DNA from 3 places in the Kitasatospora herbaricolor genome. Region 1 is predicted to be linked to each of the others. Evidence: riboswitches for the same ligand, from Rfam matches in the RefSeq annotation. Region 1 holds a riboswitch; each other region holds the start of a gene.

Region 1 (9,705 bases):
GTCTGCCCGGCCACCCACCCGGTGGCGCTGCCGATGATCGAGTTCAAGGTGGCCTTCCCGGTCAACACCGCGAACATGTCGCAGCTGCACCTGTCCAGTGGACGGGGATTCTCCTTCCACTACGACTTCTTCAACGCCTGGGAGGCGCCCACGCTCGCCGCGATGGTGAACCACTGCATCGTCGGTGGTCTCCAGTGCGACCCGCGCGGGTACGACGAGAACCAGCCCGCCAAGGGCGCGGTGCTCAACGCGCAGTACCTGCTGCCCTGACGGTCCGGATCGCCTGATCCCGTGCCCGTGGCCGTCCCCGCTCCGGCGGGGCCGGTCGCGGGCACGGCCGTACCCCCGGCCGCCCCCGGGCCGGCCGCCCTTCCCCGGCCCGCCACCCCCACCGGCCCCGCCACCCCTGGCCCGTCGTCCCCGCCGCGGAGGACCGCATGACCACCCGCCCCAGCCGCCCGCCGGCACGGACCGTCGCCGCTCTCCTGCTGGCCCTGGCCGCCGCGGCCTGCGCCGCACCGCCCGCGCCGGGCCCGGCCGCCGCCCCGCCGGGGGCGCGGACCTCCGCCGCGGCGGACCTCGGCCCCTCGCCCGCCTCCCTGATGGTCTGCGCCGGCAGCGTGCCGACGCAGCTGTCCGGCGCCTTCGGCACCGATCCGGCCACCCCGCCCGCCGGCACCTGGGCCCAGCACCTGTACACCTGCACCTACGCGTACGCCGAGGGCACGCTGCTGATCACGGTGAAGGAGCTGGCCGACCGGGCCACCGCCGCCGCGCACTTCGAAGGCCTGCGCGGCAGCGCCGGCCCGGTGACGCCGGTGACGGGCCTCGGCGACGCGGCCTACACCCGGGCGGACGGCTCGACGGTGGTCCTCCGGGACGGCTCGGTGCTGACGGTCGACGTGCACCGGCTGCCGGAGCGTTTCGGCAGGCCGCCGCGGTCTCGGTCGAACGTCTCGGTGACGGTCGCGACCACGGTGATGATCTGCTGGAAGGAGCACGCGCCGTGACGGGAAACGTTTCCCGGAGGGGTCCGACGGCGCTCCGAGGGGGCCTTCCGGGGCCCGGATCGCCTCCGGGCGTCTGCGGCCTGGCCCGGGGGCGGTTCCGGGAGCTGCTCCGAGCTGTGGCTTTGATGGATAGAGCGCTCTCCCAGATGCTATAAAGACACCATGAGCGAAGTCCTCCGGTCCGCCGTCAACCGCTCCACGACTCTGGAGGACGTGGCCCGGGTCGCGGGCGTCTCCCGGGCCACCGTCTCCCGGGTCATCAACGGCATCCGCAACGTCGACCCCGCGATCCAGGAGAGCGTCCGGCTGGCCATCGCCAGCACCGGCTACGTCCCCAACGGCGCCGCCCGATCCCTGGTCACCCGGCGCGCCGGGTCCCTCGCGCTGGTGGTCTCCGGCTCGGGCGCCGAGGCGGACGGGCCGGCCGGCGGCGAGGTCTTCACCGACCCCTTCTTCGGCCGGGTGGTCAGCGGGGTCTTCACCGCCCTGCGGCCGCAGGGCCTGCACCCCGTACTGATGCTGGCCGACGCCCCCGAGGCGCGCGAGCAGGCCCTCGCCTACCTGCGGCAGGGCAACGCGGACGGCGCGATGGTGGTCTCCACCCACGCCGACGACCCGATGCCCGCCCTGCTGCTGGAGGCCGGCGTCCCCGCGGTGCTGTTCGGTCGCCCCGACCGCCCGCTGCCGATCAGCTGCGTCGACCTGGCCAACCGCGACGGCGGGCGGCTGGCCGCCGACCACCTGCACGCCCGTGGCTGCCGCCGGGTGGTGACCATCGCGGGCCCCTCCGGTGTCCGGGCCGCCCGGGACCGGCTGGCCGGCTTCCACGACGCGATGGCCCGCCACGGCCTGCCCTACCTGCCGCACGCCGAGGCGGACTTCACCCAGGCCGGCGGTGAGCGCGCGATCACCCGGCTGCTGATCGAGCACCCGGACACGGACGGCGTTTTCGCCGCCAACGACCTGATGGCCCAGGGCGCGCTGGCGGTGCTGCGCGACCACGGGCGGCGGGTCCCGGAGGACGTCGCGGTGGTCGGCTTCGACGACAGCAGCGCGGCCACCGCCGGGCGGCCGCTGCTGACCACCGTCCGCCAGCCGGTGGAGGAGATGGCCGCCGAGATGACCCGCATCCTGCTCGACCACATCGCGCGTCCCGAGCGCGGGGCCACCTCGGTGATCTTCGAGCCCTCGCTGGTGGTCCGGCAGTCCGCCTGACTCCGCGGCGGCCTTGATCGCGGTGAAACCGCTGGTCAGCCGGGCTGTCGGGCCCACCGGCACGGGCCGGCGAGCGGGACCGGCCGGGACGCCGGGATGCCGTTTCCGGGTCGTGTGCGGACCATGGACGTAGTTGGTCACCGAATGCGGAGGTCACACCATGTCCATGCTCGACAAGCTCAAGAACATGATGAAGGGGCACGAGGACACCGTGCAGAAGGGGGTGGACAAGGGCGGCGACATGATCGACGAGAAGACCGGCGGCAAGTACAGCGGCCATGTCGACACCGCCCAGCAGAAGATCAACGACCAGCTCGGCAACCAGTCGATGCCCGGCGAGGACCGGCCGCCGCAGCCCTGACGGCCGGGGCAGCGGCGTCCCGAGGGCACCGCACCCACCCGTTCCCCCCGTCGGCACGGCCGGCGGGGGCCGAGTGGCTCCCGGGCCGGCCGCGCCCGCCCCGGCCCGCCTCCCGGGAGCGCGGAGGCGTCCGGGGGAGCGGGCGGGGCGGGTGCGGGGCCGCCGGTCGGGCGGTGTGGCCGGGACGCGCCGGTCAGGACCCGCCGGCGGTCAGGACCGGGCGCCGCCCCGCGCCGAGACGGCGACGTACTGCACCCGCATCGGGTGCCCCGGCTCGGTGGCCGCCCCCGGCACACCGCCGAACGCGGCGGGCAGGTTGCCGCCGACCGCCACGTTCAGGATCAGGAACTGCCCCCGGTTCACCGCGCGGTCCCAGGTGGCGGCGTCCATCCGGTCGGCCCGCACCCGGTGGAACTCCCGGCCGTCCAGGTACCAGCGCACCTGCTCGGCGCCGGCCGTCCGGTCCACCTCCACGGCGTAGGTGTGGAAGCCCGTCCGGCAGTCGGGGCAGGCGGACTCGCCCGAGCCGAGCCCCTTCGGCTCCTGGCAGGGGCCGCCGTCCAGGGTGCCGCAGTGCATCGTCCCGAACACCGAGTCGCGGCCGTTCACCGACTCCATCACGTCCAGCTCGCCCGTCGCCGGCCAGCCGGTGAAACCCTCCCGCAGCCCGGCCCCGAGGGTCCAGAAGGCCGGCCAGTAACCCGCCGCGGCCGGTCCGGTCACGTCGGGCAGGGCGATCGAGGCCTCGATCCGCAGCACTCCGCCGGGCGGGGCGGTGAAGTCGGCGCGCCGGGACTCGATCCGCCCCGAGCTCCACCGGCCGCCCTCCAGGGTGGGCACGATCTCCAGTGCGCCCCGGCCGTCCAGCCGGACGTTGGCGGTGGAGTCGGTCATGGTCTCCACCTCGCCGGTGCCCCACTGGGCGGCCGGGCAGCCGGGGTAGCAGGTGCCCAGGTCGTACTGCCAGTTCGCGGCCGAGGGGCGGCTGCCCGCCGGGCCGTCGAAGTCGTCCCGCAGCAGTGTGGTCCAGCCGTCGGCGCCCGGCTCGTTCCGGGCCGGCACCAGGCCGGCCCCGACCAGCAGCCGCTCCAGCCGCGGGGTGAGGACCACGGCGGCGACGTTGGTCAGGTGCGCGTCGTCGCGGTAGAGCAGGATCCGCTCCAGCACCGCCGGGCAGCTGCGCCCCGACCCGGGGCAGAGCACCGAGTTCACCTCGACGGACCGCACCCCGGGCATCCGGCCGGCGGCGATCGCCTCGGCGAGCGGGTCCGGCCAGTGGGCACGGGCGCGGTCGAACTCGCAGGCGGCCGGGTCGGCGGTGTGCCCGGAGACGCAGGCCGGGACGTCCTCGCCGGGGACCGGGGTGTCCTCCACGTAGACGATCGGCACCCCGAGGGCGCGCAGCGGGGTCAGGGTCTTCTCCCAGCCCTCGGCGAGGAGTCGCCGGTCGTCGGTGTAGCGGTTGAGCGAGGCGATCACGATCAGCCGGGGCTTCGGCCCGCTCTGCAGCCTGGCCAGGCTGTTCGCCCGCCAGGTGTCGCACTCCCGGTACTCGCGTCCCAACTGCGGGTTGACCACCGGTATGTCCGCCAGCGGGCAGCCCTGCTTGACCAACTCCTCCAGCCCCCAGTGGCGTTCGGCCGCGATGGCGAGCATCGGGGAGAACCACTGGCCGGCGTGCGAGTCGCCGAGCAGGACGATCCGGTCCGGACCGCCGGCCGGGCCGAACAGGCAGGCCGGGCCGGCCGTCACGGCCGGGGCCACCTCGCACTCGCCGTCCGGCGGGAAGTCCTTGCGGGCCTGGGCCGGGTCAGGGACGGCGGGCCCGGGCTTCAGCGGGGCGGCGGTGCGGGCCAGCAGCGAGGTGCCGTCGGGCGAGCCGGGCGGCAGGCCGAGCATGTCGACCGGGGCGGCCGGGCCGAGCAGCCGGAGCGTCCCGGTGCCGACGACCAGGGCCAGCACCACCGGGACGACCACCGCGGCGACCCCCAGCGACAGTCCCCGGCGGGGGAGTTCGGCGATCGTCCGGTTGCGGCGCAGCGGCTGCTCGATCCAGCGCAGCGCGGCCGCGGCCGGCAGGGCGGCCGCCAGCGTCAGCCCCGCCTTCGCCGGCCATCCGAGGGCGCCGAGCCGGGCCTCGGCGAGCACCAGGACCGGCCAGTGCCACAGGTAGAGGTTGTAGGAGAGCCGGCCGACGGCGCGCGGCGCCCGGGCGGACAGCAGCCGGCCGACCCCGGGACCGCCGCGCACCGGGTCGGCGCCCCCGGCGTCCGGGGTGCCCGCCAGGATGACCGCGGCCGCCCCGAGGGTCGGCACCAGCGCCGCGTAGCCCGGGTAGGGGGTGCCGGCGTCGTACTCCAGGACGCACCATCCGATCGCCGCCGCCCCGGCCCACCCGGACAGCAGCCGGAGCGGGCGCGGCCCGCGCAGCCGGTGCGCGGGCAGCAGCGCCAGCAGCGCGCCCACCCCGAACTGCCAGCCCCGGGAGGGTGTGCCGAGGTACGCCAGCGAGACCGAGCCGTGCGTCCAGTGCAGGGAGAGGGCGAAGGAGCCGACGGTGAGCAGGACGGCCACGAGCGCCACCGCCGCGCGGACCGCCCGGCCGCGCCGGACCGTCCGGGCCACCAGGAACACGGTCACGGCCAGCAGCGGGGCCCAGAACAGGTAGAACTGCTCCTCCACCGCCAGCGACCAGAAGTGCAGCAGCGGGCTCTGCTCCCGGCCCGCCGCGAGGTAGTCGGTCTGCTGCGCGACGAAGCGCCAGTTGGCCGCCGACAGCGCCGCGGCGAGGACGTCGTACTCCAGGTCGGTGCGCCGCAGCGGGACGGTGAGCCAGGCGCCGGCCAGCGCGACCGCGGCGAGCACCACGGCGGCGGAGGGCAGCAGCCGGCGGGCCCGGCGGGAGAAGAACTCCCCGAGCCGGATCCGGCCGGTGCCGACCGCCTCGCGCACCAGCAGACCGGTGATGAGGTAGCCGGAGATGACGAAGAAGACGTCGACGCCGACGAATCCGCCGGCCAGGCCGGGGACGGAGGCGTGGAAGGCCAGTACCGCGAGGACGGCCACCGCGCGCAGGCCCTCGATGTCGGGGCGGAATCCGGTGCGGCCGGGGGAGGCGCCGGGGGAGCCGGCGCCGCCGGGCGGCGGGCCGGGGATCGTGAGGGTCTGCGGAGCGAGCTCCGGAACCACGGTCGAGGACATCGGTGCGACCATCTTTCAACCCAGCCAGGGCAGCATCGGGCTGACCCAGCCGGAGGCGAGCAGGGCGGTGAGGACGAGGGTGGCGGTGGCGGCCGAGGCCTCGGGCCAGCGCCGGGGCAGCATGCCGCGGCCCCTGGGGCGCCCGGCCCGGGCGGCCTGGCGCGCGGCGGCCCGGGCCGGGGCGGCGGGGCGCAGTTCGGCGACCAGGTCGCGGATCAGCGGGACCCCGATCTGGCACTGGACCACGAGGTACAGCCCGAGGCCCCAGTTGGGCTCCCAGCCGTTGCGGGCGACGGCCAGCGCGAGGCCGGCGGCGGCCGCGCCGATCGAGAGGCAGAGCCAGCCGAGCGCGACCAGGACCACCCGGCGGGCCAGCCCTCCGGGCCTGGCGCGGCCCGCGCCGGTGGGCACCCAGGCCGCGCTGCGGCCGCGCAGGGTGTGCCAGAAGGCGGCGCCGGCGGCCACGCTCATCAGGACGTTGGAGCGGATCACCTCGACCCGCCAGCGGGTCCGGCTGATCCGGGGCAGCAGCACGTGCCAGAGCCAGAGCGGGGCCAGCAGCGGCAGGACGTGCCAGGGCCGGATCTCGTCCGGGTACCGGTACATCATCACCAGCGGCGGCAGCGGGGCCGCGAAGATGTTGACCGCCGTGGTCAGGTACCCGACCACGCCCTCGTAGAAGCAGAGCCGCATCCGCCAGGGTGCCCGGATCCGCTTGAGCTCGGGGGTGCCGAGCAGGTGCAGGTTGCCCATGGCCCAGCGGTACTGCTGGTTGACGAAGGCGGCGAGGTTGTCCGGCGAGGTGCCCTTGGCGACCAGCACCGGCACGTACAGGGTGCGGAACCCCTTCTCGTACAGGGCGAGTCCGGTGAACAGGTCCTCGCTGTGGTCGAGCCGGGCGAAGCCGCCGGCCGCGTCGATCGCGGCGCGCCGGTAGACGGCGTTGCTGCCGCAGCAGATGGCGGCGTCGCTGGCGTCGCGGGAGGGCTGGATCCAGCGGAAGAACCACTCCTGGGCGGCGCCGGCGGCGCGCTGGATCCAGCTCATGGTCTCGTCGGTGTCGAAGCACTGCGGGCTCTGCACGATGCCGGTGCCGGGGTCGGCGAAGTAGGGCACCAGGTGCCGCAGGAAGTCCGGCCGGGGCGCGAAGTCGGCGTCCAGGATGGCGATGAACTCCGCGGTGCTCAGGGTGAGCGCGTGGTTGAGGTTGCCGGCCTTCTTGAGGTGCCCGCGGTCGGGCCGCACGACGTACTCGTAGCCGTACCGGGCGGCCAGCCCGGCCACCTCCGGGCGGTCGCCGTCGTCCAGCACCCAGACGGTCAGCGCGTCCGGCCAGTCGACGGCCGAGACGGCGCGGTAGGCGTTCTCCAGGACGTCGAGCGGCTCGCCGCAGGTCGGCAGGTAGAGGTCGACGTCCGGCAGCCGGGCCGGCTGCCAGGCGTGCACCAGCACCTCGTGCGACTGCCGGGTGAGCCGGCGCTGGCGCAGGCTGTTGACGGAGGACAGGGCGAGCGCGGCGAGGTTGAGCACGAGGACCGCGAGGAAGGCCCAGAGGGCCGGGGTCCGCAGCGAGAAGGTGAGCATGGTCGCCGCGGTGAAGACGAAGGCCAGCGAGGTGCAGATCAGCACCCAGCGGCGCTGCGGTCCGAAATACCAGTAGAGCTCCTGATCGGAGGGAGGTTGAGGAAGGTGATGGACAGTCATAGGGCCCCCACAGCCGCTGGTCCGACAGCATCCTGGGGGAACCGTACCTCAATTGGTATAGACCATTGGACCACCGGTCGCGGAGCGGGACGGCATTCGGCCACCGCCGTGCGCGGACAGTGATCATTTCAGCGCCGGGCCGGTGCGCACGGGGGATCGGCAGGCCGCGGCCGGGTGAACAGTCGTCCAACTTCCGCGCCCCGGGCCGCCCGGCGGGGGCCTTCCGGCGCCCGACGCCGCCCCCGCGGCGTACGCCCGGGCGGGCCGGTGTCCGGTTCGCCCGGGGATGTCGCGCCGACGGTGTTTCCGCCGGGTCAAACCACTGTTGCGTGACGGGGTGTGACCGAACGTCGATTGACGGGGCCGATTCGGGATTCGTACACTCGGACCGGCGAAGAATGTCAGCTTTGGGCCCCGGCCGGCTGACTGGCAACCCTCCACTGTGGCGGGGTGCCGCCGGGGATAAGCCGGGTGACATGGGTGTCATGTCGCAAGCACAGGAACCCCGGGTACACAGGGGGATGGAGACGGTCATGCAGCGCGTGCACGGCAGCCGTGCCGTTCGGCTCAGACTGGTGGCCAGGTTGGCTGTCGACCTCGTCCGCAGTGCCAGCTCGCTCTGTCGTTGAGGCCCTGCGGCCGGACCCCCACCGGGGGTCGCGGTTCGGTTCGCGTGTCACGGCCCCGGGCTCCGGCCGGCCGGTGACGCACCTCGTTTCCGGCCTCTCGTACGACGGGCAGCGCAGCGTTGCGCGGCCCGGTCGTGCGCCCTGCTCCAGGAGAGCGGATGCTCACGTCCCCCGCGCGTGCCGCGCGTCTTGTCCACCGATCCGAACCCACAGGCCGTGACGACGAGTTCCGGCTGCTGCGCCACGCCCTGGACCGTTCCCTGCGCGGCCGGGGCGGCGTCGTCGCCCTCTGCGGCGCGGTCGGGACGGGCCGCACCGAACTGCTGCACGTCTTCTCCGAGGCCGCCGCCGACCACGGCGTCCGGGTGCTGTCGGCGGCCGGCTCGCCGCTGGAGAAGGACTTCCCGTTCGGGATCGTCCACCAGCTGTTCCAGAGCGCCGGCCTCGACGCCGCCGCCGACGCCGAGGTGGCGCACCTGCTGGAGGAGGGCGTCGAGGGGCCGGCCGGCGAGGCAGGCCCCCGGCTCACCCCGCGCGCCCTGCACGGCCTCTGCTCGCTCGTCCTGCGGCTGGCCGAACGCGCCCCGCTGCTGCTCGCCGTCGACGACCGCCAGGACGCCGACGTGCAGTCGCTGGAGTTCCTGCTCTACCTCGTCCGGCGGACCAGGGGTGCCCGGGTGCTGACCGTGCTCAGCTCCCGCGAGACGATGACGCCGCCGAACCCCTTCTTCGAGGTCGAACTGGCCCGCCAGCCGCACCACGAGCGGGTCCGGCTCGGGCTGCTCCCGGCCGGACTGCTCTCCGAGCTGCTCCACGAGCGCTTCGGCGCGGACGCCGCCCTGCGGCTGACGGCCGAGACGCACGCGCTGACCGGCGGCAACCCGCTGCTCGTCCAGGCCCTGCTGGAGGACCAGGAACCGAGCGGGGCCCGGCAGGAACTGGTGGTGGGGGAGAGCTACCGCCGGGGCCTGATGAACTGCCTGCACCGGATGGACCCGCTGGCGCTGCGCTGCGCCCGTGGCGTCGCCGTGCTCGGCCGCCCCGGCGAGCCCGAGCTGCTGGCCGAGCTGCTGCTGCTGGCGCCGCAGTCGCTGTCCCGGGCCTCCTACCTGCTGCACTCCGCCGGGCTGTTCCACGAGGGCGGGTTCCGGCACCCGACCGGCGGCGGCGACCTGCTGGCCGCGATGAAGCCGGAGGAGCTGGCGGCGCTGCACCACCGGGCCGCCCAGCTGTTGCGGGCCTCCGGCGCGTCCGCGGCCCGGGTCGCCGAGCAGCTGCGCTCGGCCGAGGGCCACGTCCGCGCCCCGTGGGCGGCGCCGGCCACCGGGAGCGCCGGTCTCGGCGGGACCCTGGAGGAGATGCTCAGCGACTGCGACCCGGGCGGTCCGGGCGGCTTCGGCGGCGCCGGCCTGCCGGCCGGCCAAGGCGCCGCGGACGCGATCGGCGGAGCGGTCGGGATCGACGCGATCGGCGGCCCGGAGGGGCCGGCCGCCGTGGACGGCCCGGGCGGGCAGGCCGGTTGGACGCAGGGCTGGATGTCGTCCGTCCCGCCGCAGCGACCGCCGCGGCCGGCCGTCGCCGGCCC
Region 2 (9,705 bases), 1.7 Mb from region 1:
CGTCCTGGGCCACCAGCCCGAGCACGTACCCGGTGCCGTCCGGCCACTGCTCCAGCCACCACCGGCGGTGGGTGACGGCGTCCTCGACCAGCGAGACCACGGCGGCGTCCGCCACGTCCCGGGCGCTGAGGTCGGCGAGGATCAGCGCCCTCGCGCTGTGCAGGGCTGCTTCGATTTCAGGGCTGGACATCCGTCCATTGTCCCGTACCGGCCCACCCGCCCGGCCGCCCGCCGGAACCGGGCGGCGGGCGGCCGGCGGCGGGCGCGGCGACCGCACGGGGGAACGCCGCGAGGGCGGCCCCCCGAAGGGGACCGCCCTCGCGATCAGAACCGACCGACCCTCGGAAGGATCAGAAGTCCATGTCGCCACCCGGCATGCCGCCGCCCGCGGGGGCACCGGCCTTCTCGGGCTTGTCGGCGATGACGGCCTCGGTGGTGAGGAAGAGCGCCGCGATGGAGGCGGCGTTCTGCAGCGCCGAGCGGGTGACCTTCGCCGGGTCGATGATGCCCGCGGCGATGAGGTCGACGTACTCGTTGGTGGCGGCGTTCAGGCCGTGACCGGCGGGGAGGTTGCGCACCTTCTCCACCACGACACCGCCCTCAAGGCCGGCGTTGACCGCGATCTGCTTGATCGGGGCCTCCAGCGCCACGCGGACGATGTTGGCACCGGTGGCCTCGTCGCCCTCCAGCTCCAGCTTGTCGAAGGCGACACCGGCCTGCAGCAGCGCGACGCCACCACCGGCGACGATGCCCTCCTCGACGGCGGCCTTCGCGTTGCGGACGGCGTCCTCGATGCGGTGCTTGCGCTCCTTGAGCTCCACCTCGGTGGCCGCGCCCGCCTTGATGACGGCCACGCCGCCGGCCAGCTTGGCGAGGCGCTCCTGGAGCTTCTCGCGGTCGTAGTCCGAGTCGCTGTTCTCGATCTCGGCGCGGATCTGGTTGACCCGGCCGGCGACCTGGTCGCTGTCGCCGCCACCGTCGACGATGGTGGTCTCGTCCTTGGTGATGACCACCTTGCGGGCGGTGCCCAGCAGGTCGACGCCGGCGTTCTCCAGCTTGAGGCCGACCTCCTCGGAGATGACGGTGCCACCGGTGAGGATGGCGATGTCGCCGAGCATGGCCTTGCGGCGGTCACCGAAGCCCGGAGCCTTGACGGCGACGGACTTGAAGGTGCCACGGATCTTGTTCACGACCAGGGTCGACAGGGCCTCGCCCTCGACGTCCTCGGCGATGATGACCAGCGGCTTGCCGCTCTGCATGACCTTCTCCAGCAGCGGGAGGAGGTCCTTGACCGAGCCGATCTTGGAGTTGGCGATCAGGATGTAGGGGTCCTCGAACGAGGCCTCCATCCGCTCCAGGTCGGTGGCGAAGTACGCCGAGATGTAGCCCTTGTCGAAGCGCATGCCCTCGGTGAGCTCGAGCTCAAGGCCGAAGGTGTTGCTCTCCTCGACGGTGATGACGCCTTCCTTGCCGACCTTGTCCATCGCCTCGGCGATGAGCTCGCCGATCTGGGTGTCGGCGGCGGAGATGGAGGCGGTGGAGGCGATCTGCTCCTTGGTCTCCACGTCCTTGGCCTGGGCGAGCAGCTGGTCGGAGACGGCCTTGACGGCCTTCTCGATACCGCGCTTCAGGGCCATCGGGTTGGCACCGGCGGCAACGTTGCGCAGGCCTTCCTTGACCAGGGCCTGGGCCAGGACGGTGGCGGTGGTGGTGCCGTCGCCCGCGACGTCGTCCGTCTTCTTGGCGACCTCCTTGACGAGCTCGGCACCGATCTTCTCGTAGGGGTCCTCGAGCTCGATCTCCTTGGCGATGGAGACACCGTCGTTGGTGATCGTGGGGGCGCCCCACTTCTTCTCAAGGACGACGTTGCGGCCCTTGGGGCCGAGCGTCACCTTGACAGCGTCGGCAAGCTGGTTCATCCCGCGCTCAAGGCCGCGGCGAGCTTCCTCGTCAAACGCGATGATCTTTGCCATGTGAAGTGGTCCTCCGAGACGGCGGTGAATGCTCGGACCGGAAGGTGCCCGCGACGGACGGCCCTGGTGTGCGGGGGTCCTTTCCCCTACCGCTCCCGGGGGCCTCACCGACCCGGTCCGTTGTCACTCTCAAGCTGTGAGTGCTAACGCCAATGATTAGCACTCCGGCATGGCGAGTGCAAGCCCCATCGAGGATCCGGCCGGTCGCGTCCCCCCTCCCGCAGCACTCCCCCGCGGCCGGGCCGGCACCGACGGCTCCGGTACGCACCATCGCCCCGCCCGGACCGGACAGGACCGAACCAGGCCCGGACATGCCGACGGGCCCGTACGACGTGAGTCGTACGGGCCCGTCGGTCGAAGCGGATCACCAGCCCGTGGGCCGAGCCGAGGCTCCGGGGTCCGGAAAGGTCAGACCGCCGCGCGGACCATGTCCGCCTGCGGGCCCTTCTGTCCCTGGGAGATCTCGAACTCGACCCGCTGGCCCTCCTCGAGGGTGCGGTAGCCGTCCATCTGGATCGCGCTGTAGTGGACGAACACGTCCGCACCACCGTCGACCGCGATGAAGCCGTAGCCCTTCTCCGCGTTGAACCACTTGACGGTGCCCTGAGCCATTCCGAACTCCCCTAGTGCTGTGCTGGCCCTTCACGGATCCCGCAGGTCGCGGGCCCGGGTCTGGTTTCGAGGCCGGCCCGGGGAACCCCCCCTGAGCGCAGCCGTGCACGCCGCAGTTGCCCGTCCTGGACCACCGGAGGGTGGCCCGTTGGGCGGGTGAATGCGTCGACCGCGGCTGAATGTATCCGTATCAACGCCCTCTGCAACAGGCCCAGCTGCCGGGAATTCACGGCGCCCGCGGGGGAGCGATTCAGGATGGATGCGGAGAAATTCGGCATTTCATGCCGGGCATACCGGACGAATTGCGCAAATCGCAGCAGGAATTCTGACACCTGCCTGACATGTTTCACAGGCACGACACAAGCGCCGGTCTCAGCGACCGGACCGGCAGGGTCGTACGGGACGCCCACGGGGGCGGAGATCCGCCGGCGGGGGAGGGGGCCCGGTCATCGGCTGTCGGACACTTTACTCCGCCACGGGCGGCCGAATTCCCACCCCTGTGCGGCGAGCCGCCTCCACGACCGGAGAATCGCATTCCGGACGTGAAGGCGGCTCGGGGGTGCGGGGCCTCACCCGGGCGTCCCGGGCGGGTCCGGCGCGCGGCCGGTCGGGGTCAGCAGCCGCCGGCCACCGCGGGGATGATCGAGACGCTGGCGCCGTCCTTGATCTCGGTCGCCAGGCCCTCGGCGAAGCGCACGTCGTCGTCGTTCACGTAGATGTTGACGAAACGGCGCAGCTTGCCCGTGTCGTCGAGCACCCGGGCGGCGATGCCGGCGTGGTTCTTCTCCAGGTCGGCGATGACCTCGGCGAGGGTCGCGCCCTCGGCGGCCACCTCGGCGGCGCCGCCGGTGTAGGTGCGCAGGATGGTCGGGATGCGGACGTTGGCGCTCATGGCGGTCGCTCTCCTAGCGGGGTGGGGGGGATCAGGCGGACGCGAGGCCGGCCGACCGGAAGGACTCCAGGGTCGGGCGGATGGTCGCGGTCAGACCGGCATCGGCCACCGCGTCCAGGGTCTTGAGGCCGTCGCCGGTGTTGATCGCCACGGTCTCCTTCGACGGGTCCAGCTGACCGGTCTCGACGAGCTTCTTCAGCACGCCGATGGTCACCCCGCCGGCGGTCTCCGCGAAGATGCCCTCGGTGCGGGCCAGCAGCTTGATCGCCTCGACCACCTCGGCGTCCGTGACGTCCTCGACGGCGCCGCCGGTGCGGCGGGCGATGTCCAGCACGTACGGGCCGTCCGCCGGGTTGCCGATGGCCAGCGACTTGGCGATGGTGTCCGGCTTGACCGGGCGGATCACGTCCCGGCCGGCCTTGAAGGCGGCGGAGACCGGGGAGCAGCCCTCCGCCTGGGCGCCGAAGATCTTGTACGGCCGGTCCTCGACCAGGCCGAGCTTGATCAGTTCCTGCAGGCCCTTGTCGATCTTGGTGAGCTGGGAGCCCGAGGCGATCGGGATCACGATCTGCTCCGGCAGGCGCCAGCCCAGCTGCTCGCAGATCTCGTACGCCAGGGTCTTGGAGCCCTCGCCGTAGTACGGCCGCAGGTTGACGTTGACGAACCCCCAGCCCTCGCCGGCCGGGTCGCCGATCAGCTCCGAGCAGAAGCGGTTCACGTCGTCGTAGTTGCCCTCGATGCCGACCAGCTCGCCGCCGTACACCCCGGCCATGACGACCTTGCCCTGCTCCAGGTCGTGCGGGATGAACACGCAGGACTTGAAACCGGCCCGGGCCGCCGCCGCGCCCACCGCGCCGGCCAGGTTGCCGGTCGAGGAGCAGGAGAGGGTGGTGAAGCCGAACGCGCGGGCCGCCTCGATGGCGCAGGCCACCACGCGGTCCTTGAAGGAGTGGGTCGGGTTGCCCGAGTCGTCCTTGACGTGCAGCTGGGCGGTGAAGCCCAGCTCGCGGCCCAGGTTGTCGGCCTTCACCAGCGGGGTCCAGCCCGGGTTCAGGTTGGGCTTGGAGGCGACGTCGGCGGGGACGGGCAGCAGCGGCGCGTAGCGCCAGATCGACGCCGGGCCGGCCTCGATCCGCTTGCGCAGCTCGTCCGCGCCGGCCGAGCCGAAGTCGTACGCGATCTCCAGCGGGCCGAAGCACTCCAGGCACGCGAAGCTCGGGCCGAGCGGGAAGCGGGTGCCGCACTCGCGACAGGAGAGTGCGGTGGCGGGGCCGAGGTCGACGGAATCGGTCACGTCTGCGGCGCCGGGGGCGGTGTTCGCGGTGATAGCCATGATGGCGGAGGCCTCTCTCCTCATCTTCCCCATGACGCGGGCGCGCCACAGGACGGAATTGGCACCTGTCCCGCCAGGGCCGCCGAAGCCGCCGTGCGAGAAGGTTGCCGGGACGTCGACGGGCCGTTCCCTCAGTCCCTCTGGATGAGCTCTGTGAAGTTGTGGTCCTGCTCAGCGGGCGACCCCGGCGTGCGAAGGTCTAAGCGCTGTACGAAGACTGTATCCGAAGGCGTCAACCGCCAAGCGGTCCGTCCGCCACGCGAGATGCCCGAGCGAGCGGACCGCCCCACCCGACCCGCGCCGCCGAGGCGCCCCAGCAAGGAGTGTGCCGTGCCTGCCGAGCTGCCCCCCGCGCTTCTCCCGGAGGTGGCGTCCTGGCTGCGCCGCCGGTCCTGGAGCGCGGCCGACCGACCGGTGCACAGCCTGCTCGCCGCCAAGGAGGCGGCCGGCCGGGCCGGGACGATCAGCGTGGTGCTGCCCGCCCTGGACGAGGAGTCGACCGTCGGGGCCATCGTCTCGGTGATCCGCCGGGAGCTGATGGAGCGTCTGCCGCTGGTCGACGAACTGGTGGTGGTCGACTCCGGCTCCGCGGACCGCACCGCCGAGGCGGCCGCCGAGGCCGGCGCCCGGGTCGTGCACCGGGACGCGATACTGCCCCGGCTGCCGGCCGAGCCCGGCAAGGGCGAGGTGCTCTGGCGCTCGCTGCTGGCCACCTCCGGCGAGATCGTCTGCTTCGTGGACGCCGATCTGCGCGAGTTCGACCCGGCCTTCGTCTCGGGCATCGTCGGCCCGCTGCTGACCGACCCTGGCATCCAGCTGGTCAAGGCGATGTACGACCGGCCGTACGAGCTGCCGGGAGCCGGCGAGGGCGGGGACGCCACCATCGACCCGGTCGGCGGCGGCCGGGTCACCGAACTGGTCGCCCGCCCGCTGCTCAACCTGCACTGGCCGGAACTCGCCGGTTTCGTCCAGCCGCTGGGCGGCGAGTACGCGGCCCGCCGCTCGTTGCTGGAGCGGCTGCCGTTCCCCACCGGCTACGGCGTGGAGCTCGGGCTGCTGGTGGACGCCCTGGAGGCGGCCGGCCTGGACGCGCTCGCCCAGGTGGACGTGGGCGTGCGCCACCACCGCCACCAGGACAGCCAGGCGCTCGGCCGGATGGCCGCGACCATCTACCGCACCGCCCTGGAACGGCTGGACCGCACCCACCGGCTCAAGGCCTCCGCCGACCTGGTGCACCCGCTGCTGACCCAGTTCACCCGCACCGGCACGGGCTTCACCGCGCACAGCCACCCGGTCGGCGCGCTGGAGCGCCCGCCGATGCACACCGTCCCGGAGTATGTGAGCCGTCACAGCGGGTACTAGGAAGTTTGGCGGTGCCGGACCACGGCAAGGTTCCCATCATGGGCGATCTCACGACGGCACGTTCGAGTCCGACCGGCAGCGCCCCCGTCCTGGTGGCCTCCAACCGTGGTCCGGTGTCCTTCAACCGCCAGGAGGACGGCACCCTGGCCCTGCGCCGGGGCGGCGGCGGCCTGGTCTCCGGGCTCTCCGCCATCGACGACCCCTCGGCGGTCTGGGTCTGCGCGGCGCTCGGCGAGGCCGACCGGGAGGCGGCCCGGCAGGCCCCCGACGGCCGGCTGGACCGCGCCGGGCACGAGGTCGGCGGGCAGGCCGTCCGGATGCTGGACATCGACCCGGAGACCTTCGCCCGGGCCTACAACGGGGTCGCCAACTCCACCCTGTGGTTCGTCCACCACCTGCTGTACGCCACCCCGACCGAGCCCGCCTTCGACGCGGGCTTCCGCACCGAGTGGCAGGCCTACGAGGCCTACAACGCCGCCTTCGCCGACGCGCTCGCCGCCGAGGCCGCCCCGGACGCCGCCGTGCTGGTGCAGGACTACCACCTGTCGCTGGTGCCCGCGCTGCTCCGGGCCCGCCGTCCGGACCTGCGGATCGGCCACTTCTCGCACACCCCCTGGGCCCCGCCGGACTACTACCGGATGCTGCCGGACGACGTCGCCGAGGCGGTGCTGACCGGCATCCTGGGCGCCGACCGGGCCGGCTTCCTGACCCGCCGCTGGGCGCTCGCCTTCGCGGACTGCTGCGCGGACGTGCTCGGCGCCGAGGTCGACCGCGAGGCGCTCACCGTCACGCACGCGGGCCGCACCACGGCGCTGGGCGTGCACGCGCTGGGCGCCGACGCCGACTTCCTGCGGGAGCGCTCGCACCGGGCCGACGTCGAGGAGCGGCTGGCCGCCCTGCGGGCGGCCGTGGGCGGGCGCCGCACGATCGTCCGGGTGGACCGCACCGAGCTGAGCAAGAACATCGTCCGCGGGCTGCTGGCCTACCGGCACCTGCTGCGCACCCGCCCCGAGTGGCTGGACCGGGTCGTCCACGTCGCCTTCGCCTACCCCTCGCGGACCGACCTGGCCGAGTACCGCGCGTACACGGCCTCGGTGGAGCGGATCGCCGGCGAGATCAACGAGGAGTTCGGCACCGAGGACTGGCAGCCGCTGATCCTGCACGTCAACGACGACTTCCCGCGGTCCCTGGCGGCCTACCGGCTGGCCGACGTGGCGCTGGTCAACCCGATCCGGGACGGCATGAACCTGGTCGCCAAGGAGGTGCCGGTGGTGTCCGACGCGGGCTGCGCTCTGGTGCTCTCCCGGGAGGCCGGCGCCTTCGCCGAACTCGGCGAGGACGCCGTCACCGTCAACCCGTACGACGTGATCGCCACCGCCGAGGCCCTGCACAGCGCCCTCACCATGCCCACCGCCGAGCGCACCGAGCGCACCAAGCGGCTGGCCGCGGCGGCCACCGCGCTGCCGCCGCAGCAGTGGTTCCTCGACCAGCTCACCGCGCTGGGCTGACCTCCGGGCCGTCCGTCAGCCGCCGCACCAGCGCCTCCACCAGCCCCACCACGCCGGCCGGGCCGGGGACCACCAGGTCCGCCCGGTCGGCGAGGTCGCGCACGGGGGCGTCGCCCACCGCCCCGCTGCAGACCAGCAGCCCCGGCACGCCCTCGGTACGGCCCTTCTCCACCGCCGCGAAGGCCGCCAGGTCACCCAGGTCGTCCCCCGCGTACAGGACGCCGCGGGCGGCCCGCTCCCGCAGGAAGCCGCCGAGCGCCGCGCCCTTGTCGACGCCCGGCGGGCGCAGCTCCAGGACGAGGCGCCCGGGCTCCACCATCAGCCCGTGCTCGGCGGCCAGCGCGGCCATCGGCTCCCGGAGCAGCTCCAGGACCTCCTCCGGGGCGTCCGCCCGGCGGGTGTGCACGGCCAGCGCCCGGCCCTTGTCCTCCACCCAGGTGCCGGCGCCGGCACCCAGCTCCGCCAGCCGGCCCGGCAGCAGCGCGCGGACCTCCGCCACGCCCGGGTGCGGCGCGGGCGCCCGCACCTCGCCGCTGGCGGCCTCCCAGCGCTCCACGCCGTACTGGCCGAGCACGACCAGCCCGGGCACCCGCGCGAGGCCGCCGTACTCCACCGCCAGCGCGGCCGGCCGGCCGGTCACGACCACCACCGAGCCCACCAGCGGCGCCAGGGCGGCCAGGGCGGCGGCGGCGCGGGGGTGGGCCCGGGCCGCGGCCGGGTCGGGGACGATCGGCGCCAGCGTCCCGTCGAAGTCGAAGGCCGCGACGGCCCCGCCGGGGTCGGCGAGCAGCGCCGCCAGCCCTTCGCGTCCAGCAGCGGTAACCGGCTCCGGCAACTCGGTGATGGCCATGCTCCGACCCTACCCAGGGCCCCGCGCGGCACACCGCGCAGCGCGCGGGCGCTCCCCCGGCGGGCCGCCGGGGGCGGTCGGCGGCGGGCCGCACGCCTGCGTCAGCGGGCCTCGCGCTTGCGTTCGCGGATCCGGCGCAGCCGGTTGACCAGCAGCGGGTCCCGGGCGAGCGCCTCCGGACGGTCGAGCAGGGCGTTCAGCAGCTGGTAGTAGCGGGTGCTCGACAGGCCCAGCTCCTCGCGGATCGCCCGTTCCTTGGCGCCGGCCGTCCGCCAGGGGCGGGCCTCCAGTGCCAGGACGGCCAGGTCGCGCGCTCCGAGTTCGGCCACCGCCGCCACCTCCGCATCCGTCCGGCCGGGCCCGCGCCGGGCCCTACGAGGTGTCATTCTCCCCCGGCGGTCCGACACACTGTGGCGCCCCCGCCGGCGGGGGCGGCCGGGTTAGCGTCGGGGCATGACCGACAGCTTCGCCGTGCACATCCCGAGCGCCGAGCTCGAACCCGACCCGCTCGACCCCGCCCAGATCGTCTCCGGCACCCCCGAGGTGTCCGGGAAGGTGCTCTGGGAGTCCGAGGAAGGCCGCCAGCTGCGCGGGATCTGGCAGATCACCCCGGGGGTGGTCACCGACACCGAGGCCGACGAGCTCTTCGTGGTGCTCAGCGGCCGGGCCACGATCGCCTTCGAGGGCGGCCCGACGCTGGAGGTGGGCCCGGGCGACGCCGCGGTGCTGCACGCCGGCGACCGGACCACCTGGACGGTGCACGAGACGCTCCGCAAGGCGTACGCCCTGACCCTGGCCCGACCCCTGGCCTGACCCCCTGGCCTGCTCTCGTCCCGAGCACGGCCCGACCTCGTCCCGCCCCTGGGCCGGCCCGCCGCCCGGCCGGCCCAGGCCGGATCAGGGGCCCGGCCGTCAGCGGACCCGCTTGGCCTCCGCGACCGCCGCCTCCTGCAGCCCGCCCAGCACCTGCTTGGCATCGCCGGTGACCGCGTGCCCGATCTCCTTCTTGATCTTGCTGCTGACCTGCTCCCAGGCGGGGTCGCCGAGCGGGTAGAAGCTGGCGTTCGGCAGCACCGCGAGGAACTGCTTGAGGTCCTCGTGCTTCCCGTTGCTGCTCATCTCCGCCAGCGTGTCCTGGGTGACCGGCAGCAGGTTGTACTTCTCGTCGAACGCGA
Region 3 (9,705 bases), 4.2 Mb from region 1:
ACCACCGGCAAGCCCGGCTTCTCCACCCGCAACGGCATCAAGGTGGTGCTCGGCCAGGAGCGCTCGGTGCGGATGAGCGGGGAGTCGATCGGGATCGCGGCCGGCAGCTCGGAGTCCTACGACCTCCAGGTCGAGTGGGCCACCCGGGTCACCTGGAGCGGCGAGTACGTGCACGCCGCGCCCTGGTCGGTGGCCTCCCAGGGCGTCGACAACGTCAGCCACGGCTGTACCGGGATGAGCACCGAGAACGCCAAGTGGTTCTACGAGCAGACCCGGGTCGGCGACCTCGTCCAGGTGGTCAACAGCCAGGGCGCCGGCATGGAGCCCTTCGGCAACGGGTTCGGCGACTGGAACCTCACCTGGGACGACTGGGTCAAGCACAGCGCCACGGGGAAGCCGGTCAGCACCGACGGCCCGGTGGGCCAGGGCCAGGCGGCCGCGGTGATCCTCCCGCAGCTGTGACAGGCGGGGTGGGCGGCCTCCCCGGTGCCCCGTCCGGCCCCGGGCGGGGAGCGCGCGGGGGAGGCGGCCGCCCGCCGGGCGGTCAGGAGGCCTCGTAGGCCATCCGCAGGGCCGTAGCGACCGCGGCCTCGGCGTCCGCCCGGGGGACGCCGAGGCGCCGGGCCCGCTCCGCGTACTCGGTGGCGGCGGCGGCCGTGAGGCGGTGGGCGGTGTCGCCGGTGGCGGCGATCAGCGTGCCGCGCCGGCCGTGCGTCTCGACCACGCCCTCGGCCTCCAGCTCCCGGTAGGCGCGGGCCACGGTGTTGGCGGCCAGCCCGAGCTGCTCGGCCAGCGCCCGTACGGTGGGCAGCTTGAGGCCGGTGGGCAGCTCGCCGCTGCGGGCCTGCCCGGCGATCTGGGACCGGATCTGCTCGTACGGGGGAGTGGCGGCTTCGGGGTCGACGGACAGCTGCACGAGGGCTCCTGACGGACGGCGGGGACGGTGCGGAAAAGCCCGAGGGCCGCCGACCAGGGAAGTCTGGTCAGCGGCCCTCGGGGGTGACGCGGGGTGCGTACGGGATCAGTGGTGGCCGTGGCCGCTGGTGATCTCGTGGTGCTCCTCGGCGGTCGGCTTGGCGATCTGGCTGCCCTCGCCGTAGAAGCCGTGGGAGAGCTTGGCACGGGTCTTGGTGAGGATGCCGGTCTTGGCGGCGACACCGTTCTCGTCCACCTCGGCCGGCAGCTCCATCGGCAGCGGCTGGTCGTGCGCGGTGAGCTTGTGCAGCTTGTCCTGCGGCAGCTGCGCGTGCACCTCGACGAACTCGCCGTGCGGCAGGCGCTTGATGACACCGGTCTCGCGGCCGTGCAGCACCTTGTCCCGGTCACGGCGCTGGAGGCCGAGGCACCAGCGCTTGGTGATCACGAAGGTGATCACCGGGATGACGAAGAAGCCGACCCGGACGAAGTACGTGATGTCGTTGATCGACAGGTGCAGGTGGGTCGCGATGAGGTCGTTGCCACCACCGATCAGCAGCACCAGGTACAGGCTGATCCAGGCCGCGCCGAGGCCGGTGCGGACCGGGGCGTTGCGCGGGCGGTCCAGGATGTGGTGCTCGCGCTTGTCACCGCTGACCCAGGACTCGATGAACGGGTAGACCGCGATGACGGCCAGCACCAGCGGGAAGATCATCAGCGGCACGAACACACCCATGTTCAGGGTGTGGCCCCAGGCGCGGATCTCCCAGCCCGGCATGATGCGGATCAGGCCCTCGGAGAAGCCCATGTACCAGTCCGGCTGGGCGTCGGTCGACACCTGGTCGGGGCGGTACGGGCCGTACGCCCAGATCGGGTTGACGGTCGCGATCGCGGCCATCGCCGAGATGATGCCGAAGACCAGGAAGAAGAAGCCACCGGCCTTGGCCATGTAGACCGGCATCAGCGGCATGCCGACGACGTTCTTCTCGGTCTTGCCCGGCCCGGCCCACTGGGTGTGCTTGTGGTAGAAGACCAGGATCAGGTGCGCCACCAGCAGGCCCACCATCACACCCGGGATGAGCAGGATGTGGATGGTGAAGAAGCGCGGAATGATGTCCGTGCCCGGGAACTCCCCGCCGAACAGGAAGAACTGGAGGTAGGTGCCCACCAGCGGGACGGCGAGGATCGCGCCCTCCATGAAGCGGATACCCGTACCGGAGAGCAGGTCGTCCGGCAGGGAGTAGCCCATGAAGCCGTCGAACATGCCCAGGAAGAGCAGCAGGAACCCGAAGATCCAGTTGACCTCACGGGGCTTGCGGAACGCGCCGGTGAAGAACACGCGCATCATGTGCACGAGCATCGCGGCGACGAACACGATCGCGGCCCAGTGGTGGATCTGGCGGATCAGCAGACCGCCGCGGACATCGAAGCTGATGTCCATCGTGGAGGCGTAGGCCTCCGACATCCTGATGCCGTTCAGCGGGGCGTAGGAGCCGTGGTAGACGACCTCGCCCATGCTGGGGTTGAAGAAGAGCGTCAGGTAGACGCCCGTCAGGATGATGATGATGAAGGTGTAGAGGCAGATCTCACCGAGCATGAAGGACCAGTGGTCCGGGAAGATCTTGCGCAGGTTGGCCTTGGCGAGGGAGTAGATCCCCAGCCGGCCGTCCGCCCAGTCCGCTACGGCCTCGGCCTTGTTGGCGGGCTTTTCGCGGGTGCTGGCCGGCTTGGACGCGCCACTGGTGGCGCTGTTCGCGGCACTCATGAGCGCTCCCAGAAACTCGGGCCGACGGGCTCCGCGAAGTCGCCGGTGGCGACCAGGAAGCCCTCTTCGTTGGTGGTGATCTTCAGCTGCGGCAGCGGGTGACCGGCCGGGCCGAAGATCACGCGGGCGCCGTCCGCCAGGTCGAAGGTCGACTGGTGGCAGGGGCACAGCGCGTGGTGCGTCTGCTGCTCGTAGAGGCTGATCGGGCAGCCGACGTGCGTGCAGATCTTGGAGTAGGCCAGGATGCCCTCGAAGCCGAGCTCCGCGGAGTCCTTGTCCTTGATGTTCTCCGGGGCGATCCGGACGAGCATCAGCGCGTCCTTGGCGATCTGCTGCTGGAAGGTCTCGTCGTCCTCCTCCAGGCCCTCGGGCTTGGCGAAGGTCAGCGAGCCGACGACGATGTCCTCGGCCTTCATCGGCTTGTTGGTGTTCATGTTGACCAGCGGGAGCGGGTGCTCCGGCGTGGCCAGGTCCCAGCCGGTGTGCTGCAGCTTCTTCTCGGGCAGCGGGCCCAGGTCGCGCAGCAGCACCACGCCCGACAGCGGGACGAGCGCCATCGAGCCGATCAGGGTGTTGCGGATCATCTTGCGGCGGCCGAAGCCGGACTCGGCGGCGCCGGTCTTGAACTGCTCGATGACGTCCGCGCGGACCTCGTCGTCAGCCTCGATCGGGTGCCGCTCCGCCGGGAGCTCGTGGTCCGACATCAGCGTGCGGGCCCAGTGGACCGCGCCCGCGCCGATGCAGAACAGCGCCACCCCGAGGGTCAGGCCGAGCGCGAAGTTCAGCGCGCTGACGTGGCCCAGCGGGAAGATGTAGACGATCTTGTCCGCGTCGATCGCCACGTAGGAGGCGATGAAGCCCACCGTGGCGAGCATCGACACGACGAACATCAGCGAGACCTGGCGCTCGGCGCGCTTGGCCGCCCGCTCGTCGATGTCGGTGCGACGCGGTTCGTGGGCCGGGAGGCCCGGGTCGGCGAACGGGTCACCGTGCGAGGCGACCTCGTGCTGCCCTGCGGAGCCGTGCGACTCCGGGAGCTTGTCTTCTGACATGTCGTGGCTCATGACTTCCGGGCCTTGGTGGTGTGGGCGGCGACCCAGATCGCGACCGCGATGAGAACGCCGAGACCGAAGATCCAACCGAAGAGACCCTCGGTCACCGGACCGAGGCTGCCCAGGGTCAGACCGCCGGGGTTGGGCTCCTCGTTGAGGTTGCGGACGAACGCCACGATCTGGCGCTTCTGCTCCTCGGGCATGGTCGTGTCCGGGAACGAGGGCATGTTCTGCGGGCCGGTCTGCATGGCCTCGTAGATGTGCTTGGCCTCCACGCCCTCCAGCGAGGGGGCGTACTTGCCCTGGGTGAGGGCACCACCCTGGCCGGCGAAGTTGTGGCACTGGGCGCAGTTGGTGCGGAACAGCTCGCCGCCCGCGGCCACGTCGTCCGGGTTGGTCGAGGTGTACTGCTTCTCGGTCGGCGCCACCGGGCCCGGGCCGAGCGACGCGACGAACGCCGCGAGCTGGTCGATCTCGTGCTGGGTGTAGATGTTCTTCTTCTTCGGCACCTGGGCGCCGGGCTGCTGGGCCGGCATGCGGCCCGTGGCGACCTGGAAGTCGACCGCGGCGGAGCCGACGCCGACCAGGCTCGGACCGTCACTGCTGCCCTCGCCGTTGAGGCCGTGGCAGGAGGAGCAGCCGACCGCGAAGAGCTTCTTGCCCTCGTCGATCGCGAGCGACTGCGCGGCGGTGTCGGCCTGCGCCTTCTCGGCGGGCGCGAACGCGGCGTACAGCCCCCCGGTGGCCGCCAGGGCGAGAAGTAGGACGACCAGCGCCGCCAGTGGGTGGCGCCGTCGTGCGGAGAGCTTTTTCACGGAATAACCCCGGTGTCAGGATCTGGTCGACTGGTGGGTGCGCCCGGCGGCCGGTCTGGCCGGAACGGCAGGCTGCCTGTCTAGGGCTGCGCGCGCGGTCGGTCGGTGGGTGCGTCGTTCACCGGCAGCAGGGTCGTCTTCGGTGAGGGCGCCCCGCGGCCGGCGGCCAGCGACCTGATCAGCTGGTTACTTGATCAGGTAGATGGTCGCGAACAGGCCGATCCACACGACGTCGACGAAGTGCCAGTAGTACGACACCACGATGGCGGCCGTGGCCTGCTCGTGCGTGAAGCGCTTGGCAGCGTACGTGCGCCCCAGGACCAGCAGGAAGGCGATCAGACCGCCCGTCACGTGCATACCGTGGAAGCCGGTGGTCAGGTAGAACACCGTGCCGTACGGGTCGGAGGACAGCGACAGGCCGTCCTTCTTGACCAGCTCGGTGTACTCGAAGATCTGGCCGCCGATGAAGATCGCGCCCATCACGAAGGTGATGACGAACCACGAGCGGAGCTTCTTCACGTCACCGCGCTCGGCGGCGAAGACGCCGAGCTGGCAGGTCAGCGAGGAGAGCACCAGGATCGTGGTGTTGACGGAGGAGAAGGGCACGTTGAGCGCGTGCGCCTTCTCGCTCCAGAACTCCGCCCCCTTCACGGAGCGGAGAGTGAAGTACATCGCGAAGAGGGCCGCGAAGAACATCAACTCGGAACTCAGCCAGACGATCGTTCCGACGCTGACCATGTTCGGCCGGTTGACCGATCCGTGCGCGTGCCCGGTTTCTACTGCTGTTGCTGTCGCCACGACGGACATTATGTCGGTCCCTTATTCCGTCTTCACGCCGGGGGGTCTCCCTCGGAGTGTCCGGTGCGTGCGATATGCCCCGTTGAGGTCCGAGAGCGGGTCCGGCGGGGCGGTCGGCGCGGCTATGTCCGTTTTCTGACGGTTGTTCGGGCCCCCCGGCGCCCTCCGGAGGGCCCCGAGCACTCCTTTGCCCTGCGTGTCGGGGGCCCCGCGGCCCACCGGGTCGGCTAGCGGGTCCGCCGTACGGGTGGTCTTCGTGCGTCAGGGTGACGCGGTGCCCCCGGGCGGGTGACGGTTCAGCGCGGCGCCTTGGAACCGGCGCCGTCCGGTCCGCCCGCCGATCACTGCGGGCCGGATCGCGCGGGAGGGGCTCCACGGCGGGTGATCGGGAGTAGCATCCGGAGCAGGTGGACGTGGTCCGGATCACATCTGAGGGAGCAGGGCCCCATGGCGCACACGACCGACGAGACGCTCACCGTCCTCGTCTACAGCGATGACCGCAACACCCGCGAGCAGGTGCGGACGGCCCTCGGCCGGCGCCCGGCCGCGGACCTTCCCGAACTCGACTACCTGGAATGCGCGACCACGCCCGCCGTGCTCCGCGCCCTGGAGAAGGGCGGCGTGGACCTCTGCGTCCTGGACGGCGAGGCCGTCCCGGCCGGCGGGCTGGGCCTGGGCCGCCAGCTCAAGGACGAGATCTACGGCTGCCCGCCGGTGCTGGTGCTGATCGGCCGGCCGCAGGACTCCTGGCTGGCCGCCTGGAGCCGGGCGGACGCCGCCATCTCCCACCCGGTGGACCCGGTGGCGCTGGCCGAGGCCGCCGCCACCCTGCTCCGCAACCGGATCGCGGGCCGGACCCCGGCCACCCACTGACGGACCGGGCCCGGTGCGCCCCGCGCCCGGCGCCCCCGTACGGTCGGCGCCCGCCGCCGTACGGGGGCGCCGGGCGCCCTGGCGTCCGCCCCCGCCGGCCCGGCCCGGCGCTCCCGCCGCGGGCGACGGCCCGGCGCCGCTCCTGCGGCACGTCCGTGGGTACTGCCGCTGCGGCACCGCTGTCTCAGTACTAGAGAAGAGGGGCGCGGGCGTGGGCTGCCCTGCCGCGCCGCTGGATAGGCTGGCCTCCTGGTTCCCGGAGCCCTTCCGGCGACACTGACGAGAGCTGGAGTCAGCCATGGTGAACGCGCACCCTGCGAACGGCGGCAACGACCCCGTGCAGGTGGTCCGCGTCTGGCCGGATCTCCTGTCCGCACTGCTGAGGGGCGAGGACCTCACCCAGGACGACACCGCCTGGGCGATGGACCAGATCATGAGCGGCGAGGCCAGCCCCGCGCAGGTGGCCGGCTTCATGGTGGCGCTGCGGGCCAAGGGCGAGACGGTCGACGAGATCACCGGCCTGGTCGACGCGATGTACGCGCACGCCGAGCCGCTGCACATCCCCGGCCCGGCCGTCGACATCGTGGGCACCGGCGGCGACCGCGCCAAGACCGTCAACATCTCCACCATGTCGGCGATCGTCGCGGCCGCCGCAGGTGCCAAGGTGGTCAAGCACGGCAACCGCGCCGCCTCCTCGGCGAGCGGCTCCTCGGACGTGCTGGAGAAGCTCGGCATCAGCCTCGACCTGAGGGCCGCGCGGGTGGCCGACATCGCCGAGGAGGTCGGCCTGACCTTCTGTTTCGCGGCGAAGTTCCACCCGGCGATGCGGCACGCCGCGACCGCCCGGGCCGAGCTCGGCGTACCGACGGCCTTCAACATCCTCGGCCCGCTCACCAACCCGGCCCGGGTGACCGCCCACGCGGTCGGCTGCTTCGACACCCGGCTGGCCGGGCTGATCGCCGGCGTACTGGCCCGCCGCGGCTCGACCGCGCTGGTGTTCCGCGGCGACGACGGCCTGGACGAGCTGACCATCTCCACCACCTCCCGGGTCTGGATCGTGCAGGGCGGTGTGGTCACCGAGACCTCCTTCGACCCGCGCGAGGTCGGCATCGAGCCGGTCGGCATCGAGGCGCTGCGCGGGGCGGACGCCGCCTACAACGCGGACGTCGCGCGCCGGCTGCTGGCGGGGGAGCGCGGGCCCGTCCGGGACGCCGTGCTGCTGAACACCGCGGCCGCCCTGGTGGCGCTCGACCTGACCGGGGCACCGCTGGCCGAGCAGCTGGCGGCCGGGATGGCGCGGGCCGCCGAGGCCGTCGACTCGGGCGCGGCGCAGGCCCTGCTGAAGCACTGGGCCGAGGCCAGCAGCCGGCGCTGACCGCCGGCGCCGAGGCGTCCGAGGCCCGCGGAGCGACGCTCCGCGGGCCTTCGCCGTGCCGGCCGGAGGCCGCCGCCCGTCCACATGCCGGACTCCTGTTTGACCATCAGGCGGGCGCCACCTAATGTTTTCGCCAGGTCATGAGTGACAGCGACAAGCCCCAGCTTGCTGTCCGGCAACCCTCCGTCCGTGGCGGGGTGCCCTGGGTGAGGACCGGGTCACGCGGCAGTCCGTCCGCGTGGCAAGCGCGGACCACCGGCGTACTCGCACTCCCGGGGTCCTGACCTCAGAGGAGTGCACTCCCATGTCTGTGACCACCGATCTCTGCGCCCCGCTCGCCGTCCTCGGCCACGACGTCCAGGTCCCGCTGGTCAACGGCGAGAAGGTCGCCTACGCCGCCCTGGACTACGCCGCCAGCTCCCCAGCGCTCCAGCGGGTCTGGGACGACGTCGCCGCCTACGCCCCCTACTACGGCAGCGTGCACCGCGGCGCCGGCTACCTCTCGCAGCTGTCCACCGACCTGTTCGAGCAGAGCCGCCGCACCGTCGGGGAGTTCCTCGACCTGCGCGAGGGCGACCAGGTGGTCTTCACCCGCGCCACCACCGACTCGCTGAACCTGCTGGCGGGCGCCCTGCCCGCCGGCACCCGGGTCTTCGTCTTCGAGACCGAGCACCACGCCTCGCTGCTGCCCTGGCGCCGCGAGGGGGTCGCCGTCTCCTACCTGCGGGCCCCGCGCTCGCACGCCGAGGCGGTCGCCGCGCTGGACGAGGCGCTGGCCGGCGCGGGCGAGGGCCCGAAGCTGTTCTGCGTCACCGGCGCCTCCAACGTCACCGGCGAGCTGTGGCCGGTCGCCGAACTCACCCGCACCGCCCACCGCCACGGCGCCCGGGTCGTCCTGGACGCCGCCCAGCTCGCCCCGCACCACCGGGTCTCGGTCCGCGAGCTGGACGTGGACTGGGTCGCCTTCTCCGGCCACAAGCTGTACGCGCCGTTCGGCTCGGGCGTGCTGGCCGGCCGTCGTGACTGGCTGGACGCCGCCGAGCCGTACCTGGCCGGTGGCGGCGCCACCCGCACCGTGGCCCGCGAGGTGGACGGCTCGGTCGCCGTCGAGTGGAACTCCGGCCCGGCCCGCCACGAGGCCGGCTCCCCGAACGTGATCGGCGCCTACGCCATCGCCGCCGCCTGCCGGGCGCTGAGCGAGGCCGGCTTCGACGCGCTGGAGGCCCGCGAGCAGCAGCTGATCGCCCGCCTCAAGGCCGGCCTGGCCGAGATCCCCGAGGTCAAGGTGCTCAGCCTGTTCGGGGACACCCCGCTGCTCACCGACGTCGCCCGGGTGGGCGTGGTCTCCTTCGTCGTCCAGGGCTGGAACAGCTCGCACTTCTCGGCGGCGCTCTCCGCCGAGTACGGCATCGGTGTGCGCGACGGCCTGTTCTGCGCCCACCCGCTGGTCCGCACCCTGCTCGGCGGCGAGGAGGCCCCGCCGTCCGAGTGCGGCGCGCCGGAGGCCTCGCTGCCCGGCGAGCGCAGCCTGAACGCGATCCGGGTCAGCTTCGGCGCCGGCACCCCGGACGAGCACCTGGACCGGTTCCTGACCGCCGTCCGCGAGCTGGTCACCGACGGCGCCGCCTGGAGCTACCGCAGCGAGGGCGGCCGTTGCGTCGCCGACACCCGCCGGGCGGGCTGAGCCCGGGACCGCTGCCGGGAGCGGCCGGGGAGCCCGGCCGCTCCCGGCAGCGCCGCGTCTCCCCGCTACTCGCCCAGGCCGAGGGCGAAGGCGGCTTCGAGGTCGTGCTGGGAGTAGGTGCGGAAGGCGATCTGGGTCTCGGTGTGCTCCACGCCCGGCACCTTGTTGAGCTGACCCGGGATCACGTCGGCCAGGTCGTCGTGCCGGCGGACCCGGACCATCGCCACCAGGTCGTAGCCGCCGGTCACCGAGTAGACCTCGCTGACACCCTCGATGGCCGTGATCGCCTCGGCGATCTCCGGGATGCGGTCGACGCTGGTCTTGATCAGGACGATGGCGGTGATCACTCTGCTGCTCCTTTGTGGGGTGCGGCCAGCGTAGCCGCCGCCCCGCCCGGCGTCAGTCCGCCCGCGCGGGCCGGCGGGCAC

The links. Region 1 has a riboswitch for S-adenosylmethionine ahead of J2S46_RS30285 (helix-turn-helix transcriptional regulator). Riboswitches for the same ligand answer to the same signal wherever they lie in the genome.
Region 2: it holds a riboswitch for S-adenosylmethionine, as region 1 does, so the genes downstream of both, thrC (threonine synthase) here and J2S46_RS30285 (helix-turn-helix transcriptional regulator) in region 1, are expected to answer to the same signal.
Region 3: it holds a riboswitch for S-adenosylmethionine, as region 1 does, so the genes downstream of both, J2S46_RS11970 (aminotransferase class V-fold PLP-dependent enzyme) here and J2S46_RS30285 (helix-turn-helix transcriptional regulator) in region 1, are expected to answer to the same signal.

What each region holds. Positions count from the first base shown of each region.
Region 1 is NZ_JAUSVA010000002.1:6,913,027-6,922,731, forward strand. It holds gene J2S46_RS30255 (DUF1996 domain-containing protein) at 1-270, shown strand, start outside; gene J2S46_RS30260 (hypothetical protein) at 438-1,010, shown strand; gene J2S46_RS30265 (LacI family DNA-binding transcriptional regulator) at 1,173-2,225, shown strand; gene J2S46_RS30270 (antitoxin) at 2,386-2,586, shown strand; gene J2S46_RS30275 (acyltransferase family protein) at 2,797-5,787, opposite strand; gene J2S46_RS30280 (glycosyltransferase family 2 protein) at 5,803-7,491, opposite strand; SAM riboswitch class IV at 7,882-7,994, shown strand; gene J2S46_RS30285 (helix-turn-helix transcriptional regulator) at 8,279-9,705, shown strand, end outside.
Region 2 is NZ_JAUSVA010000002.1:5,186,450-5,196,154, reverse strand. It holds gene J2S46_RS23105 (DUF8819 family protein) at 1-190, opposite strand, end outside; gene groL (chaperonin GroEL) at 351-1,973, opposite strand; gene J2S46_RS23095 (cold-shock protein) at 2,382-2,585, opposite strand; gene J2S46_RS23090 (MoaD/ThiS family protein) at 3,199-3,477, opposite strand; gene thrC (threonine synthase) at 3,509-4,810, opposite strand; SAM riboswitch class I at 4,828-4,961, opposite strand; gene J2S46_RS23080 (glucosyl-3-phosphoglycerate synthase) at 5,141-6,172, shown strand; gene J2S46_RS23075 (alpha,alpha-trehalose-phosphate synthase (UDP-forming)) at 6,211-7,680, shown strand; gene otsB (trehalose-phosphatase) at 7,664-8,530, opposite strand; gene J2S46_RS23065 (DUF3263 domain-containing protein) at 8,632-8,859, opposite strand; gene J2S46_RS23060 (cupin domain-containing protein) at 8,984-9,343, shown strand; gene J2S46_RS23055 (extracellular solute-binding protein) at 9,443-9,705, opposite strand, start outside.
Region 3 is NZ_JAUSVA010000002.1:2,664,625-2,674,329, reverse strand. It holds gene J2S46_RS12010 (L,D-transpeptidase) at 1-462, shown strand, start outside; gene J2S46_RS12005 (GntR family transcriptional regulator) at 545-916, opposite strand; gene qcrB (cytochrome bc1 complex cytochrome b subunit) at 1,022-2,680, opposite strand; gene qcrA (cytochrome bc1 complex Rieske iron-sulfur subunit) at 2,677-3,744, opposite strand; gene qcrC (cytochrome bc1 complex diheme cytochrome c subunit) at 3,741-4,547, opposite strand; gene ctaE (aa3-type cytochrome oxidase subunit III) at 4,734-5,354, opposite strand; gene J2S46_RS11980 (response regulator) at 5,793-6,218, shown strand; gene trpD (anthranilate phosphoribosyltransferase) at 6,517-7,593, shown strand; SAM riboswitch class IV at 7,730-7,847, shown strand; gene J2S46_RS11970 (aminotransferase class V-fold PLP-dependent enzyme) at 7,898-9,277, shown strand; gene J2S46_RS11965 (Lrp/AsnC family transcriptional regulator) at 9,343-9,624, opposite strand.